One region of the Rhizobium sp. AP16 genome, then DNA from elsewhere that is predicted to be linked to it. Evidence: riboswitches for the same ligand, from Rfam matches in the RefSeq annotation. Region 1 holds a riboswitch; the other holds the start of a gene.
The links. Region 1 has a riboswitch for cobalamin ahead of PMI03_RS07005 (ABC transporter substrate-binding protein). Riboswitches for the same ligand answer to the same signal wherever they lie in the genome.

Region 1 (7,885 bases):
AGCACAACATGGAATTCGTCATGTCGCTCTGCACCCGCATCATCGTTCTGGCCAACGGCAAGATTATTGCCGAGGGCGATCCCGAAACCGTCCGCAATGACCCAGCGGTCATCGAAGCGTATCTCGGAGGTTGAACCATGCTGGAATTGAAGGATGTCTATGGCGGTTACGGCAAAATGACGATCCTGAACGGTACATCGTTCAAGATCGAGAAAGGGACCATCACGACGGTGATCGGCCCGAACGGGGCCGGCAAATCAACGGTGTTCAAGGCGATTTTCGGTCTGCTGAAGATCCGCTCCGGCAAGGTGATGCTGGATGGCGGCGATGTCACCGGCAGCCTGCCAGCCACGATGCTGCAACGGGGCGTGACCTATGTCCCTCAGGGGCGTAACCTGTTTCCGATGCTGTCGGTGCGCCACAACCTCGAAATCGGAGGGATTTCATCGTCCGACCAAGCGAAGATCAACCGCCGCATCGAAGAGGTGATGGAGCAGTTCCCGATCCTGAAGGAAAAGCAGAAGGATCAGGCGATCACCCTGTCGGGCGGCCAGCAGAAGCAGCTGGAGATCGCTCGCGCCCTGTTGCTCGATCCGAAGCTCATCCTTATCGACGAGCCCTCGATCGGGCTGTCGCCGCAGATGGTGAGCGAGACCTTCAGGACGCTGATCAGACTGCGCGACCAGGGCGTCACCATCCTGATGGTCGAGCAGAACGCCAAGGCGGCACTTGCCATGTCGGACTATGGTCTCGTGCTGGAGCAGGGGCGAACGAGAATGCATGACAAGGCCGACAAGCTGCTCTCCGACCCGCGTGTGGGGCAGCTTTTCCTTGGTGCCCATCTCGAGGAGGCCTGAATGTCCGCGGTTCCCTCGATAGCGGGCAACACCCGCTTCGTTCCTCTGATCGGACATCCGGTGCGGCAGGTGAAGTCGCCGGTTCCGATGAACGAATGGTTTGCCGCGCATCATGTCGATGCGGTCATGGTGCCGGTCGATATCGAGCCGGAGCGTGTACGTGCCTTTATCGAGAGCCTGCGCGGCGCCGGCAATTGCGCCGGATTGTCCGTCACCATGCCGCATAAGCTGGTCGCGTTTTCCGCTGTGGATGAGCTGACCCCGCGAGCCCGAAAAGCCGGGGCGGTCAATACCATCCGGCGCAATGGCGATGGGAGCTTGAGCGGGGACATGCTTGATGGGGTGGCCATGATCGGTGCCCTAGAGCAGAATGGCATGGCCGTCAGCGGCAAAGCCGTGTTGGTGGTCGGTGCCGGCGGCGCGGGTTCAGCGATCAACCATGCGCTGGCGGAAGCCGGTGCGGCCGCCATCGTCGTTATCGAGAGGGATCCGGCCAAGAGCCTAGCCATCGTCGACCGGATACGGACAGATCATCCGGCGATTGCCGTGTTCGATCATCTTCCGGACGATCTGAAGGTGGATATCGCCATTAACGCGTCGCCGACCGGCATGTCGGTCGCCGATCCTCATCCTTTCCCGCTCGATTCTCTTCCCGATTTGCAGATGGTCGCGGAAGCGGTGACCAAGCCTGAGGTAACCGACTGGCTGCGGGCGGCCGAGGCGCGCGGCATCCGCATACAGCCCGGTGCGCAAATGACGCTCGCGCAGCTCGAAGCGCAGATATCATTCTGGGGACTCAACCCCGACACGGAGGTTTGACCACAATGAAGACGTCGATTGCGACTGTATCGATCAGCGGCGAACTGCCGGAAAAGCTTGAGGCGATTGCGCGGGCGGGATTCAACGGAGTGGAAATCTTCGAGAACGATTTCCTGGCCTTCGACGGCAGTCCGGCGGATGTCGGGCGGATGGTGCGCGACCACGGGCTGGAGATCACGCTCTTTCAGCCCTTCCGCGATTTCGAGGGCATGCAGGAGCCGCTGCGGTCGCGGACCTTCGACCGGGCAGAACGCAAGTTCGATATTATGCAGGAACTCGGCACCGATCTCGTGCTGGTCTGTTCCAATGTCTCGCCGGCTTCGCTCGGGGGTATCGATCGGGCGGCGGCCGATTTCCATGAACTCGGCGAGCGCGCCGCGAAACGCGGCCTGAAGGTCGGCTACGAGGCGCTGGCCTGGGGGCGGCACATCAACGACCATCGTGACGCCTGGGAAATCGTGCGCCGCGCCGACCATCCCAATATCGGCCTGATCCTCGACAGTTTTCACACGCTGTCGAGGAAGATCGACATCAACTCGATCCGCTCCATTCCGAAGGACAAGATCTTCATCGTCCAGCTGGCGGATGCGCCGCTCATCGACATGGACCTGCTCTATTGGAGCCGGCACTTCCGCAACATGCCCGGCGAGGGCGATCTGCCGGTGACGGCCTTCGCGATCGCTGTTGCCGAGACCGGCTATGACGGCTATTTCTCACTGGAGATCTTCAACGACCAGTTCCGCGGCGGCTCGTCGCGCTCGATCGCGGCTGACGGATATCGCTCGCTGATCTATCTTGGCGACCAGGTACGCCGCAATCCCAATGCCCGCGGCCTGAGTGTCGCGGCCATGCCTGACCGGGCTTCTGTCAAAGGTGTGGGTTTCGTGGAATTTTCCGCCGACGAGGAAGATGCGGGCGATCTCATCGGTCTCCTGCGCACGCTCGGCTTCCGCAAGGTGGCGGTGCATAGGACGAAGACGGTGAGCCTCTTTCAGCAGGGCGATATCCGTATTCTCGTCAATACCGACAGCGCCGGATTTGCCAATTCTTCCTTCGCCGTACATGGCACTTCGGCCTATGCGATGGCGCTCATCGTAGACGATGCCCAGGCCGCGCTTGCTCGGGCGGTCGCTCTCGGCGCCGAGCCCTTCGGCCAGCCGGTTGCCCCGGGCGAAGTGGAGATGCCGGCGATCCGCGGCGTGGGCGGCGGATTGATCTATCTCATCGACGACAAGGGCGATCTCGGCCATTTCGCCGAAATCGATTTTCTGACCGTCGAGGACGACGTGGAGGTCGCTCCGGCCCACCTCCTGCATGTCGACCATATCGCCCAGACGGTTGCCTATGACGAGATGCTGACCTGGCTTCTCTTCTACAGTTCGATCTTCGAGACCCACAAGACGCCGATGGTCGACATCATCGATCCGGCCGGCGTGGTGCGCAGCCAGGTGGTGGAGAATGACGCCGGCACGCTGCGGATTACTTTGAACGGGGCAGAGAACCGCCGCACGCTGGCCGGTCACTTCATCGCAGAAAAATTCGGCTCTGGCGTACAGCACCTCGCTTTCCAGACCGCCGACATCTTCAAGACGGCCGAAGCGCTGCGGAAGAATGGTTTTCAGCCTCTGCCGATCTCGCCGAACTATTACGGTGACGTCGAAGCCCGCTTTGGTCTCGATCCTGAGCTGACTGAGCGGCTGAAAGTGGAGAATATTCTCTATGACCGTGACGAGCATGGCGAATTCTTTCAGCTCTATAGCGGCACCTTCGGTGAGGGCTTCTTCTTCGAGATCGTTCAGCGCAATGACTATCGGGGATATGGCGCTCCGAACGCCATCTTCCGCATCGCCGCGCTCAAGAAGCATCTCCGGCCGGAGGGCCTTCCAAGGGAGTGAACTTGGTATCACGGTGCCTCAGTCCGGATTTCGTATGAAATCAAGCCCGAGATATCTGTAGCCCGATCATCATATCTGCGCCAAACCGGCAGGCAGCCGTCACCTATCGCATTGCTTAGTCACGCCAGTCTCGGCGACTATTCCACAGCATTTCATAAAACGGATCGTGCAAACTGGACAGCTCTCAGAAAGTTTGGTAGCAAACGTAATGTTATTACGTAACTATGGGAATTTATCATGATATCCAGATCGATGATGGTCGGAGGCTTGGCCGCGAGGGGTATTTTCAAGTGGGCGACTTCGCGGCTTGACGCAACCGTCGTGCTTGGCATAACTGGAAGCGACGGTTCCCCGACGATGACTCCGAGGGGATTAATAGGGAACACGGTGAGGACGACCCAAAAGGGACCAAGACCGTGGCTGCCCCCGCAACTGTAAGCGGATTGCCGTCCATCCTCGTGGTGCCGAAAGGCGCCATGCCACTACGCCGATCAGGCGCGGGAAGGCAGATGGACGACTGATATCCGTGAGCCAGGAGACCTGCCGTCGAAGATCTATCCATTGTCACGGGCGGGGATGCCCGAAACAGGAGCAGGACATGACCATCCTTCACGCTTCGCAGCGCCTTGATGCGCTGCCTTCCCCGAATTTTGACGATCATTCGACCGCTCGGAATGCCTGTTGGGCATTCTGACTTTCACCACCGCCCTTTTCGGGCGGCGTTCACATCACTTCGGGGAATTATGATGAAGACCATTTTCAAGCGGCCATTGCGCGCCGGCCTATTCGCGATGTCGTTGATCGTCGCCGGCTTGCCGGGGCAGGCGGGAGCTGCGGAAACCAGCTACCCTCTTACGCTCCAGAACTGCGGCCGGCAGATCACCATCCAGAAGGCGCCGTCGCGCACGGTCTCTATCGGCCAGAGCACAACGGAAATCCTCTACAGCCTCGGTGTTGCCGACAAGGTGGTCGGCACCGCACTCTGGGTTGGACCGGTTCTCAAGGGCTATGAGGACGTCAACGCCAAGATCGAGCGCCTTGCCGACAACGATCCGAGCTTCGAAAGCGTCGTCGGAAAGAAGCCGGATATCGTCACCGTTCAGTTCCAGTGGCAGGTGGGACCGGAAGGCGTGGTCGCCAAGCCGGAACAGTTCGAGGAGCTAGGCATCCCGGTCTATACATCGCCGTCCGATTGCGTCGGCAAGGAGAACTCCGGCTCCAGCGATGGCGTCCGCCATCAGGTCTTCACTATGGATCTCGTCTATCAGGAGATCCGCGATCTCGCGAAGATCTACAATGTGCAGGACAAAGGCGAGGAAGTGGTCGCCGATCTCAAGCAGCGCGAAGCGGCAGCCCGCGCCAAGGTTTCTTCCGCACAGGGCAAGCTTTCTGCCGTCTTCTGGTTCTCCAGCGCCAAGGATGCCGATCCCTACGTGGCGGGCCGCAATGGCGCGCCGGGCTACATCATGTCGGCGCTCGGCATCAAGAATATCATCGAGACCGATGATGAGTGGCCGACGGTCGGCTGGGAGACGATTGCCAAGGCCAATCCAAGCATGATCGTGGCGGCTGCGATGGAACGCCGTCGCTATCCGCTGGATAGCGCGGAGGCCAAGCGCAAATTCCTGGAAAAGGACCCTGTCGCGAGCCTGATGCCCGCCGTCAAAAGTGGCCATGTCTTCGAGATGGATGCGCAGGCGATGAACCCGACCATCCGTACGATCGAAGGCATCGAGGCACTTGCTGATGCTATCGCCGCGGCCGGCCTGACGCAGTGAACCGCGCCCTTTCATCGATCGGACGAACGGGTGCCGTCGCCTTGGCGCTCGCCATTCTTGTTGCCGCGCTCTGGCTGGGTGCGGCGATCGGCGAGACCTCGATCCCGCTTGAGACCGTCGCCAAGACCGTGGCCAATCGGCTTTGGGGTGCTGGCTATCCGCTCGAGCCGATCGATGAGGGTATCGTCTGGAGCTATCGGCTGAGCCGCGCGGTGGTGGCCGCCTGTTGCGGCACGGCGCTTGCCCTGTCCGGTGTCGTGCTGCAATCGCTGCTGCGCAATCCGCTGGCCGATCCTTACATCCTCGGCATTTCCGCCGGCGCCTCTACCGGCGCCGTCGGTGTCGCGATCCTCGGTCTGGGCGCGGGTTTCCTGACGATGCCGATGGGGGCTTTCCTCGGTGCGCTCGTCGCCTTCGCTCTCGTCGCATTGCTGGCTGTCAGGGCGGGGCGCGGAACGGCCGCGATCATCCTGGCAGGGGTCGTGGGCTCGCAACTCTTCAACGCGCTCACCTCCTTCATTGTCACCAAGGCGGCGACGGCCGAACAGGCGCGCGGCATCATGTTCTGGCTGCTCGGCAATCTCTCCGGTGTGCGTTGGCCCGACGCCTGGCTGGCAATCCCGGCTGCGCTATTGGGGCTTGTCGTTTGCCTCTGGCATGCCCGGTCGCTCGACGCGTTTACCTTTGGGGCAGAATCGGCAGCTTCGCTCGGTATTTCGGTGCGCCGTACCTATCTGGTGCTCGTGGGCACATCCGCGATGATGACCGCTGTCATGGTGTCCATCGTCGGCTCCATCGGCTTTGTCGGGCTGGTCATACCGCACGCGGCGCGGATGTTGGTCGGCGTCCGTCATGGCGTGCTTCTGCCGGCAGCTGCTCTGATCGGCGCCATTTTCATGATCGCGGCTGATATCCTGTCGCGCACGCTGATCCATGGCCAGGTCCTGCCGATCGGAGTGATCACCGCTCTTGTCGGCGCGCCCGCCTTCGCCTTGATTTTGAGCCAGAAGAGGGCGCGCGCATGACCCTGTCGGCAAGGAATGTTTCGTGGAATGCCGGTGGGCAAGCCATCGTGCGGGACATATCGCTTGATGTTCGCACAGGCGAGTTTCTCGGCATCATCGGGCCGAATGGATCGGGCAAGACCAGCCTGATGCTGATGCTGTCCGGCATCCGCAAGCCGAAGACCGGCGAGATTTTTGTGGACGGCACGCCAATCCGCTCTCTCGGCCGGCGCGAGCTTTCTCGGCGTCTGGCCTTGGTGGAGCAACAGGCAGACACCGGGGAGCGGATTACCGCCAGACAGGCCGTAGAACTCGGCCGCACGCCCTATCTCGGAGCGTTGTCGCCTTGGTCGGCGACGGATGACGCGATCGTCGAAGCTGCCCTTACCAATGTCGACATGCTCCATCTTTCCGGCCGGCTGTGGCACACGCTTTCGGGCGGCGAGCGCCAGCGGCTGCATATCGGCCGCGCGCTCGCGCAGCAGCCGAAGATCCTGCTCCTCGACGAGCCGACGAACCATCTCGACATCGGTCACCAGATCGGCCTGCTCGATCTCGTGCGCCGGCAGGATCTGACCGTGGTCGCGGCCCTGCACGACCTCAATCACGCTGCCATGTTCTGTGATCGCCTTGCCGTCATGAACGGCGGGCGGCTGGTGGCACTCGGTACGCCGAATGAAGTGCTGACGGCCGAATGCATCCGCGATGTGTTCGGCGTGGAGGTGGAGGTGGAGCATGATAGTGATGGCGGTTGCTTTATCCGCTACCGGGCGTCGGCAGTTCCACGCCGGCCATTGCGGGTCATCGATGAGGCTCAGCTTGAAAGCGCCAAGGTTAGGGCGTCGTAAACATGCAGGGCCGCAATCATCATCTGAAGGAAGACATCCGCGAGTACTGGTCCGAACGGTCGAAAACTTTCGACCTTGCCTTCGGTCATCGCATTCCTCCTGGGCCGGAACTGAATGCATGGGCCACTGCGGTTCAGCGCGGTCTTGGCCGCGAACCGCAAAAGGTGCTCGAGCTTGCCTGCGGCACTGGCGAAGTGACAAACGTGCTGCTTTCTCGCGGGCATCAGGTGACGGCGCTCGATTTCTCCGAAGCGATGCTTGCGGTTGCCCGCCATAAACATGCCGAGCGGGAAGGTGTGCGCTTTATCCTCGCTGACGCGGAACGGACGATGGAACCGGATGCGCGTTATGATGCCGTCGTCTGCCGTCATCTTGTCTGGACGCTGACGGAGCCGGAGCAAGCATTTGCGGACTGGTATCGGGTTCTGAAGCCGGGCGGGAAACTGCTGATCTTTGACGGCGATTGGGCAAAGCCGACGCTTGTCGGACGGTTCGCCTCCTTCGCCATCGGCCTGATCGACCGCATCGCCGGGATCGATCCCCACTACGACGGCGCGATGAGCGACCGGCATCAGAGCATCATGGAACGGCTGCCGTTTGGTGCCGGCCTTACCGCGGAAAGACTTACGCCGCTGATCGAAGCGGCAGGCTTCGAGGGCATGGAAATCGGTTCCCACCAGCCGA
Region 2 (7,885 bases), on a different contig from region 1:
TCGGGGCCTCGCTCGTCTTCACCTTCGTTTTCGCAACGCTGGCCGCCAAAAGCCGGCGGGCGGAGATGATCATCATCCCTGCCCTCGATATCCTGCAATCCGTGCCGGTGCTGGGCTTTCTGACATTCACCGTCACCTTCTTCATGGGGATCTTCCCGGGAAGCCAGCTTGGCGCCGAATGTGCGTCGGTCTTCGCGATCTTCACCAGCCAGGCCTGGAACATGGCCTTTTCCTTCTATCAGTCGCTGCGAACTGTGCCGCGCGATCTCGACGAGGTGAGCCGTGGTTTCGGTCTTTCCGCCTGGCAGCGGTTCTGGCGGCTGGAAGCGCCTTTTTCGGCGCCCGGGCTGATCTGGAACACGATGATGTCGATGTCCGGCGGCTGGTTCTTCGTCGTCGCCTCCGAAGCGATCACCGTCGGCAATACCACGGTGCAGCTGCCGGGCCTCGGCTCCTGGCTGGCGGTTGCCATCGACAAGCAGGATTTTGCAGCAGTGAGCTGGGCAGTCCTCGCAATGGGCGTCGTCATCGTGCTCTACGACCAGCTGCTGTTCCGGCCGATCGTCGCCTGGGCCGACAAATTCCGCTTCGAGCAGACGGCTGGGCAGGAGAAGCCCCGCTCATGGGTCTATTCGCTGATCCAGCGCACGCGCCTGCTGAAATACCTGATGGGACCGCTTGCCTGGGCATGGGGCAGCCTGATGCTCGTCCGACTGCCGGCCATGCCCCGAAAGGCGCCGGTCGTCAGGCACAACAATGCCGTGGCTACACGAATGCTCGATTACGCGTGGTTCGTTCTGATCGCAGGTATCGGCATCTGGGGCATCTGGACTGCGTTTGCCTTCGTGAGCCAGACGCTCACATGGAGCGACGCGTGGGAAGCCTTCAGCGGCGGTCTCGTCACGCTGCTGCGCGTACTTGTGCTGATTGCGGTGGCGTCCGTGATCTGGGTGCCGATCGGCGTCTGGATCGGCCTCAGGCCGGCCGTTGCCGAGCGTGTTCAGCCGGTGGCGCAGTTCCTCGCGGCCTTTCCCGCCAATGTGCTGTTTCCCTTCGCGGTCATAGCAATCGTCGCGACCGGAGCGAGCCCGAACATCTGGCTCTCGCCGCTGATGGTGCTCGGCACGCAATGGTACATCCTCTTCAACGTCATCGCCGGCGCCAGTGCCTTTCCGACGGATCTAAAGGAAGCTTGCTCGGTCTACCAGCTGCGGTCCTGGACCTGGTGGCGGCGCGCCATTCTGCCGGGGATCTTTCCCTACTACGTCACCGGCGCGCTGACGGCATCGGGCGGCTCGTGGAATGCCAGCATCGTCGCCGAGGTGGTGAGCTGGGGCCACACCAAGCTCGAGGCCTTCGGCCTCGGCTCCTACATCGCCAAGGCCACGGAGGCCGGCGACTACCAGCGCGTCATCCTCGGCATCGCGGTCATGTCGCTCTTCGTCACGCTTTTGAACAGAACCCTCTGGCGACCGCTCTACGTCTTCGCCGAACGCCGCCTGCGTCTCAACTAACCATTCCAGTCGGAGTAACAATCATGGAAAACACCATACTCACGAAAAAGGCAGGAATTGCCGAAGCCGCCCCGCTGGTATCGGCCAAGCAGGTCTGCCAAATCTACGACAAGGGCGCATCCGGCTCGCTGGTCGTGCTGGACAATGTCGATCTGGAGCTTCGCTCCGCCGAGATCGTCGGACTGCTTGGGCGGTCCGGTTCCGGTAAGTCGACGCTGCTGCGGGCGATCGCCGGCCTGATCCGGCCGAGCAAGGGCGAAGTCACCTTCGAAGGCAAGCCCGTGACCGGTCCCAACTCGGGCGTCTCCGTTGTTTTTCAGAGTTTCGCGCTCTTCCCCTGGCTTTCGGTCCTGCAGAATGTCGAACTTGGCCTTGAAGCCCAGGGCGTAGCACCGGCCGAGCGGCGCAAGCGGGCACTTGCCGCCATCGACCTCATCGGCCTAGACGGTTTCGAAAGCGCCTATCCGAAGGAACTCTCAGGCGGCATGCGCCAGCGTGTCGGCCTTGCGCGCGCCCTCGTCGTGCGCCCGAAGGTGCTGCTGATGGACGAGCCCTTCTCGGCGCTCGACGTGCTGACGGCCGAGACACTGCGCACCGATCTGCTCGATCTGTGGTGCGAAGGCCGGATGCCGATCGAATCCATCCTGATGGTGACGCACAATATCGAAGAGGCCGTGCTGATGTGCGACCGCATCCTGATCTTCGGGTCGAACCCCGGTCGCGTCATCGCCGAAATTCGCGTCGACCTACCGCAGCCGCGCAACCGTCTCGATCCCACCTTCCGGATGCTGGTCGAAGATATCTATGCAAGGATGACCGCGAAAACCGGCACGACGGCGCGCGATGGGCTTTTCCCAGGAACGGGAATAGCCATGGCCCTGCCGCGGGTATCGACCAACCTGCTGTCCGGCCTGATCGAGACGGTCGCGGCCGAACCTTATCGGGGACAGGCGGACTTGCCACCGCTTGCCACGCATCTCCATCTCGACATCGACGATCTTTTCCCCGTCGCCGAGACACTACAACTGCTACGCTTTGCCGATCTGGAAGGTGGCGACATTCGACTGACGGCACCGGGCCTGCGCTTCTTCGACAGCGATGTCGACGAACGCAAGCGCCTGTTCGAGCAGCATCTCGCCACCTATGTGCCGCTTGCCGCCCATATCCGCCGTGTTCTCGACGAGCGGCCGACGCACCGCGCGCCGGCCCGGCGTTTTCGCGACGAGCTCGAGGACTACATGTCGGAGGACTATGCCGATACCACGCTGAAAGCCGTGACAAACTGGGCTCGTTACGCCGAATATTTTGCTTATGACGAGAATGCCGACCTGTTCACACTCGAAAACCCAAGTTGAGGGCGACACTCGATCATGGCCGACCATTGGCACTCCGCAATGGTCGGCATTGCTCATGGCTTTCCGATCGTGCACCCTGCCGTCGCACGTGCGGCGGCGGATTCGTGTGAGAAGGGTAAGGCAACATGAGGCGCGAGGTCCTGCGATATCTGGTCGAGGCGCCCTTGATGTGGCTGGGCATTACGCTGCTCGCCGCCCTGATCTTTGTTGCCGACACGGTGACCAATCTGGAGATCGCCTTTGCGGTGCTCTATGTCTCGGTGATCCTCATCTCCGTGCGATCCGGCCGGCCTGGAGCCGTCATGGTCGTGGGGATCGTCTGTGCCGTCCTCACCATAGTCAGCTATTGTCTGACACGACATGGCGATTCCCAATCCGGCACGGTGAACGGGGCCATAAGCCTGCTCGCGATCGCCGCGACCACCTATCTGGCGATCAGGATCGAGGCGACCGAGGCAAGAGCCAGACAGGCGCAATCCGAACTCGCACGCATGTCGCGCATCATGACGATGGGCGAACTCAGCACCTCCATCGCCCATGAGGTCAGCCAGCCGATCACCGCGATCGTGGCCAATGGCAATGCGGCGCTCCGCTGGCTGTCGGCAACGCCTCCCGACCAGGAGGAGGCCCGGCGCGCGCTCGACAGGATCGTCAAGGATGCCGGTCGCGCCGGCGAGGTGATCGGCCGTGTCCGCAGCCTCGTTGCGCGAACATCTCCATCGCGCGACAGCATCGACATGGCCGAGACGATCTCGGAAGCGCTGGCGCTCGTCCGTAGCGATATCCGCGAAAACCATATCCTGCTGCGCACCGAACTTGCCAATGATCTACCATCCGTGACGGGCGACCGGGTTCAGCTGCAGCAGGTGATCCTGAACTTCGTCATCAATGCCATCGAAGCGATGGCGGGCGTCGATGCGGAGAAACGCGAACTGCTGGTCAGCGCCGCAGCTGACGACAGGAAGATAACCATCAGCGTGCGCGACACCGGCATGGGCGTGCCGCCAGCCGCTTCCGACAGGATGTTCGAAGCCTTCTTCACGACCAAGACGACAGGAATGGGGATGGGGCTGGCGATCAGCCGGTCGATCGTCGAGGCGCATGGCGGTGCGGTCTATACGGCGCCCAACTTCCCGCATGGCGCGGTGTTCGGCTTCATCCTGCCGTCGGATACCGGAGCAAGAGGATGATCATGCCGGAGCAGAAACCGACCATTTATGTCATCGACGACGATCCCTCCGTCCGGGATGGGCTGGACAGCCTCCTGCGCTCAGTCGGCTATGACGTCAGCAGCTTCGCATCGCCACGGGATTTCCTGAAGCATCGACGATCCGACGGTCCGTCCTGCCTTGTCCTTGACGTCAGGATGCCGGATGCAAGCGGCCTTGATTTCCAGGACGAGCTGGCAAGAACCGGCAATCCCCTGCCCATCATATTCCTGACCGGCCACGGCGATGTGCCGATGTCCGTGAGGGCGATGAAGGCCGGGGCGGTGGAGTTTCTGCTCAAGCCCTTTCGGGAACAGGATCTTCTCGACGCCATTCGGCAAGCTTTGGAAAAGGATCGCACCCGGCTTCGCCAGGACGCTGCTACGACCGATTTGCGGGAGCGATTTGCGACGCTGACGGCGCGCGAGCGTGAAGTGATGGCGCTTGTCGCCCGCGGACGCCTCAACAAGCAGATCGCCGCCGAACTCGGCCTCAGCGAAATCACCGTGAAGGTCCATCGCGGCCAGGCGATGCGCAAGATGCAGGCGGGATCCGTCGCCGATCTCATCAGAATGGCCGACGCGCTCGGATAGTCGGAATGTCTGTCCAAGGCACGATCAAAACCGTGCCTTGGCATTATGCTTTGGCCCGCCGCCTACATTGGTCGCGGCGGATGATACCGGAGCCTCAATTGAGGGCCGGGCAGCCGCGTCGATTGGCAAAGACCATGCGGTCGGGACCGCCATCATTCCAGCCACGGACAACAATGCGTCGCCCATTGTTTTCGACCGAATCAATGCGGCGGAAACCTTCCTGGCGGGCGGCATCCATAAGGTCGCGCCGGCTGCAACCACCACGGTCACCACGGTCACGATCTCTGCGCGGGCCATCCCAGTCCTGATCCTGGCGGCGGTCCCATCTTGGCGGCTGCCTGTATCCATCATCGTCGCCGTAATACTGCGCCATGGCGACAGATGGCATCAACTGCGTTGCGGCCAAGCCGGCCAACGCGATGAAAGAAACTCGTGCAAAACGTCTAAACATCCTTCGCTCCTCACTCTGATATCGATGGCATGGATGGGTGATATTGCACTCTACATGAACGCTATCCGAACAAACCGTTCATACAGTCCCAACGCGATCGTCTCCAAAAGCATCGCCCCATAATGCTGCATTTCCCCAGATATGAAAACTAGGGTTGCGTGCCGTGAAGGCAAGCGTCCGCCAGAAGCGTCGCAGGATCATATAAAGATATCTTTATATCTCTTGACGACAGCAACACATTCCGACATCCTGCGTGCCATCGTGGTTCTGCGGATCGTCTGATCCGGAGCTAAGAGGGAATTCGGTCAAGACATCTGCAATGTCCATGCCGGAGCTGCCCCCGCAACTGTAGGCGGTGAGCCGCCATCCGATCAAAGTCACTGAGGAAGACGCCTCGGGAAGACAGGATGGTGGTGACGACCCGCAAGCCAGGAGACCTGCCGCGATAGATAACGTCCACGGGCGGGGTGTCCCGGTGTGCCGCTTTGCGATCGGCACCCCTGTGCCTTTCGTCGATGCGTCATTCCAATGCCTTGCCCACAACCCTCGGGGTAAGGAAAATGACCATACTGACTGCGAATCTCGGCTTTCCACGCATCGGACGACACCGCGAATTGAAATTCGCTCTGGAATCCTGCTGGTCCAGGCAATCGGACCGCGCCGCTCTTTTCGATGTCGCCAAGACACTTCGCGCCGACAATTGGCGGCTACAGAAGGAGAAGGGGATCGCCGTAATTCCCTCCAACGACTTCTCGCTTTACGATCATGTCCTCGATACCGCCGTCATGGTCGGCGCCATCCCGGCGCTCTACGGCTGGAGGGGAGGCCCGGTCGATCTCGACACCTACTTCGCCATGGCACGCGGATCGACGGGCGGCGGCCATGGCGATTGCGGCCATGTCCACCATCATCAAGGCGCGCCGGCGCTCGAGATGACCAAATGGTTCGACACCAACTATCACTACATGGTTCCGGAAATTGGGCCGGACCAGGCTTTCGAGCTGACGGCCAACAGGCCGCTGGAAATGTTCCGGGAAGCAAGGGCGCTGGGAATCCATACGCGCCCGGTCTTGCTGGGGCCGATCACCTTGTTGAAGCTCGCCAAGAGCAAGGAGGAGGATTTCGAGCCGATCCGGCTTCTGGACCGGCTGCTTCCCGTCTATGCGAGGATACTCGCCGAACTGAGCGCGGCCGGCGCGGACTGGGTCCAGATCGACGAGCCAGCGCTCGTGCTTGATCTGACCGACGAAGACAGGAGCGCTTTCGCACACGCCTATGAGGCTTTCCACAAACTGGTGCCCAACCTCAAGATCATGGTCGCCACCTATTTCGGAGCGATCGGCGATAACCTGCCCATCGTACTCGCCAGTCCCATGGCGGGGCTGCATATCGATCTCGTCCGAGCGCCGGAACAATTGAGCGAAGTCCTGGCGAAGCTTCCGCCAAATCGCGTTCTGTCACTCGGCGTCATCGACGGCCGCAACATCTGGCGGGGCGATCTTGTGAAAGCCCTGGATCATCTGGAGCCGGTCGTTGCCGCGATTGGAGCCGACCGGGTACAAATCGCGCCTTCCTGCTCACTTCTCCATGTGCCGATCGATCTTGAGCTCGAGACGGCGCTCGATGCCGATCTTGGACGCTGGCTGGCTTTCGCGACACAGAAGCTCGACGAGGTCGTAGCTCTTGGGCGCGGTCTGTCCGACGGACGAAACGCCATCGGCGACGCCCTTGCGGCTTCTGCCACTGCCGCGGCATCGCGGGCATCCTCGCCGAAGGTTCACGATCCCGTGGTCGATGGTCGTATCAAGGGCCTCGACGCTTCCATAAAGCGCAGACAAAACGCGTTCCTTCGTCGCAAGGCTATCCAGGAAAAACGGCTCAAACTGCCCCTGTTCCCAACCACGACGATCGGGTCGTTCCCGCAGACGGCCGAGGTGCGCAAGGCCCGAGCCGCGCATGGGAAGGGAACCATGAGCTATGTGGACTACGATGCCTTCCTGAGAAAAGAGACGGAATCGGCAATCCGCTGGCAGGAGAAAATCGGCCTGGATGTCCTCGTTCACGGTGAGTTCGAACGCAACGACATGGTCCAATATTTCGGGGAGCAGCTTTCCGGGTTCGCGTTCACCCAGCATGCCTGGGTCCAGAGTTACGGCTCGCGCTATGTGCGCCCGCCGGTCATCTATGGCGACGTATCCCGCCCAAGGGCGATGACGGTCCAATGGTGGCGTTACGCCCAGTCTCTCACGGAAAAGCCCGTCAAGGGCATGCTGACCGGGCCGGTAACGATCCTGAACTGGTCTTTTGTGCGTAACGATCTTCCGCGAAGCGCGGTGTGCCGCCAGATTGCCCTTGCGATCCGGGACGAGGTTGCCGACCTTGAAGAGGCAGGCGCCTCGATGATCCAGATAGACGAGGCAGCCTTGCGCGAGGGTCTGCCGCTGCGAACGTCGGACTGGAAGATCTATCTCGACTGGGCGGTGGAATGCTTCCGGCTGTGCTCGACGGGCGTTTCCGATGAGACGCAGATACACACGCATATGTGCTATTCCGAGTTCAACCACATCATAGACGCCATCGCCGCAATGGACGCCGATGTCATTTCCATAGAGACCTCACGGTCGAAGATGGAACTGCTCGATGCATTCCGGACATACAAGTACCCGAACGAGATCGGACCGGGCGTCTACGATATCCATTCGCCGCGCGTTCCCGAGGTATCGGAAATGACCGAGCTGCTCGACCTTGCCCGTCTGCGGCTGGG

Region 2: it holds a riboswitch for cobalamin, as region 1 does, so the genes downstream of both, metE (5-methyltetrahydropteroyltriglutamate--homocysteine S-methyltransferase) here and PMI03_RS07005 (ABC transporter substrate-binding protein) in region 1, are expected to answer to the same signal.

Annotation. Positions count from the first base shown of each region.
Region 1 covers NZ_AJVM01000009.1:57,796-65,680, reverse strand. The annotation lists gene PMI03_RS07025 (ABC transporter ATP-binding protein) at 1-134, shown strand, start outside; gene PMI03_RS07020 (ABC transporter ATP-binding protein) at 138-857, shown strand; gene PMI03_RS07015 (shikimate dehydrogenase) at 858-1,676, shown strand; gene PMI03_RS07010 (bifunctional sugar phosphate isomerase/epimerase/4-hydroxyphenylpyruvate dioxygenase family protein) at 1,682-3,571, shown strand; cobalamin riboswitch at 3,899-4,134, shown strand; gene PMI03_RS07005 (ABC transporter substrate-binding protein) at 4,318-5,349, shown strand; gene PMI03_RS07000 (iron ABC transporter permease) at 5,346-6,374, shown strand; gene PMI03_RS06995 (ABC transporter ATP-binding protein) at 6,371-7,201, shown strand; gene PMI03_RS06990 (class I SAM-dependent methyltransferase) at 7,204-7,885, shown strand, end outside.
Region 2 covers NZ_AJVM01000074.1:153,626-161,510, reverse strand. The annotation lists gene PMI03_RS25780 (ABC transporter permease subunit) at 1-1,514, shown strand, start outside; gene PMI03_RS25775 (AAA-associated domain-containing protein) at 1,538-2,869, shown strand; gene PMI03_RS25770 (sensor histidine kinase) at 2,995-4,059, shown strand; gene PMI03_RS25765 (response regulator transcription factor) at 4,062-4,670, shown strand; gene PMI03_RS31215 (hypothetical protein) at 4,765-5,121, opposite strand; cobalamin riboswitch at 5,367-5,581, shown strand; gene metE (5-methyltetrahydropteroyltriglutamate--homocysteine S-methyltransferase) at 5,682-7,885, shown strand, end outside.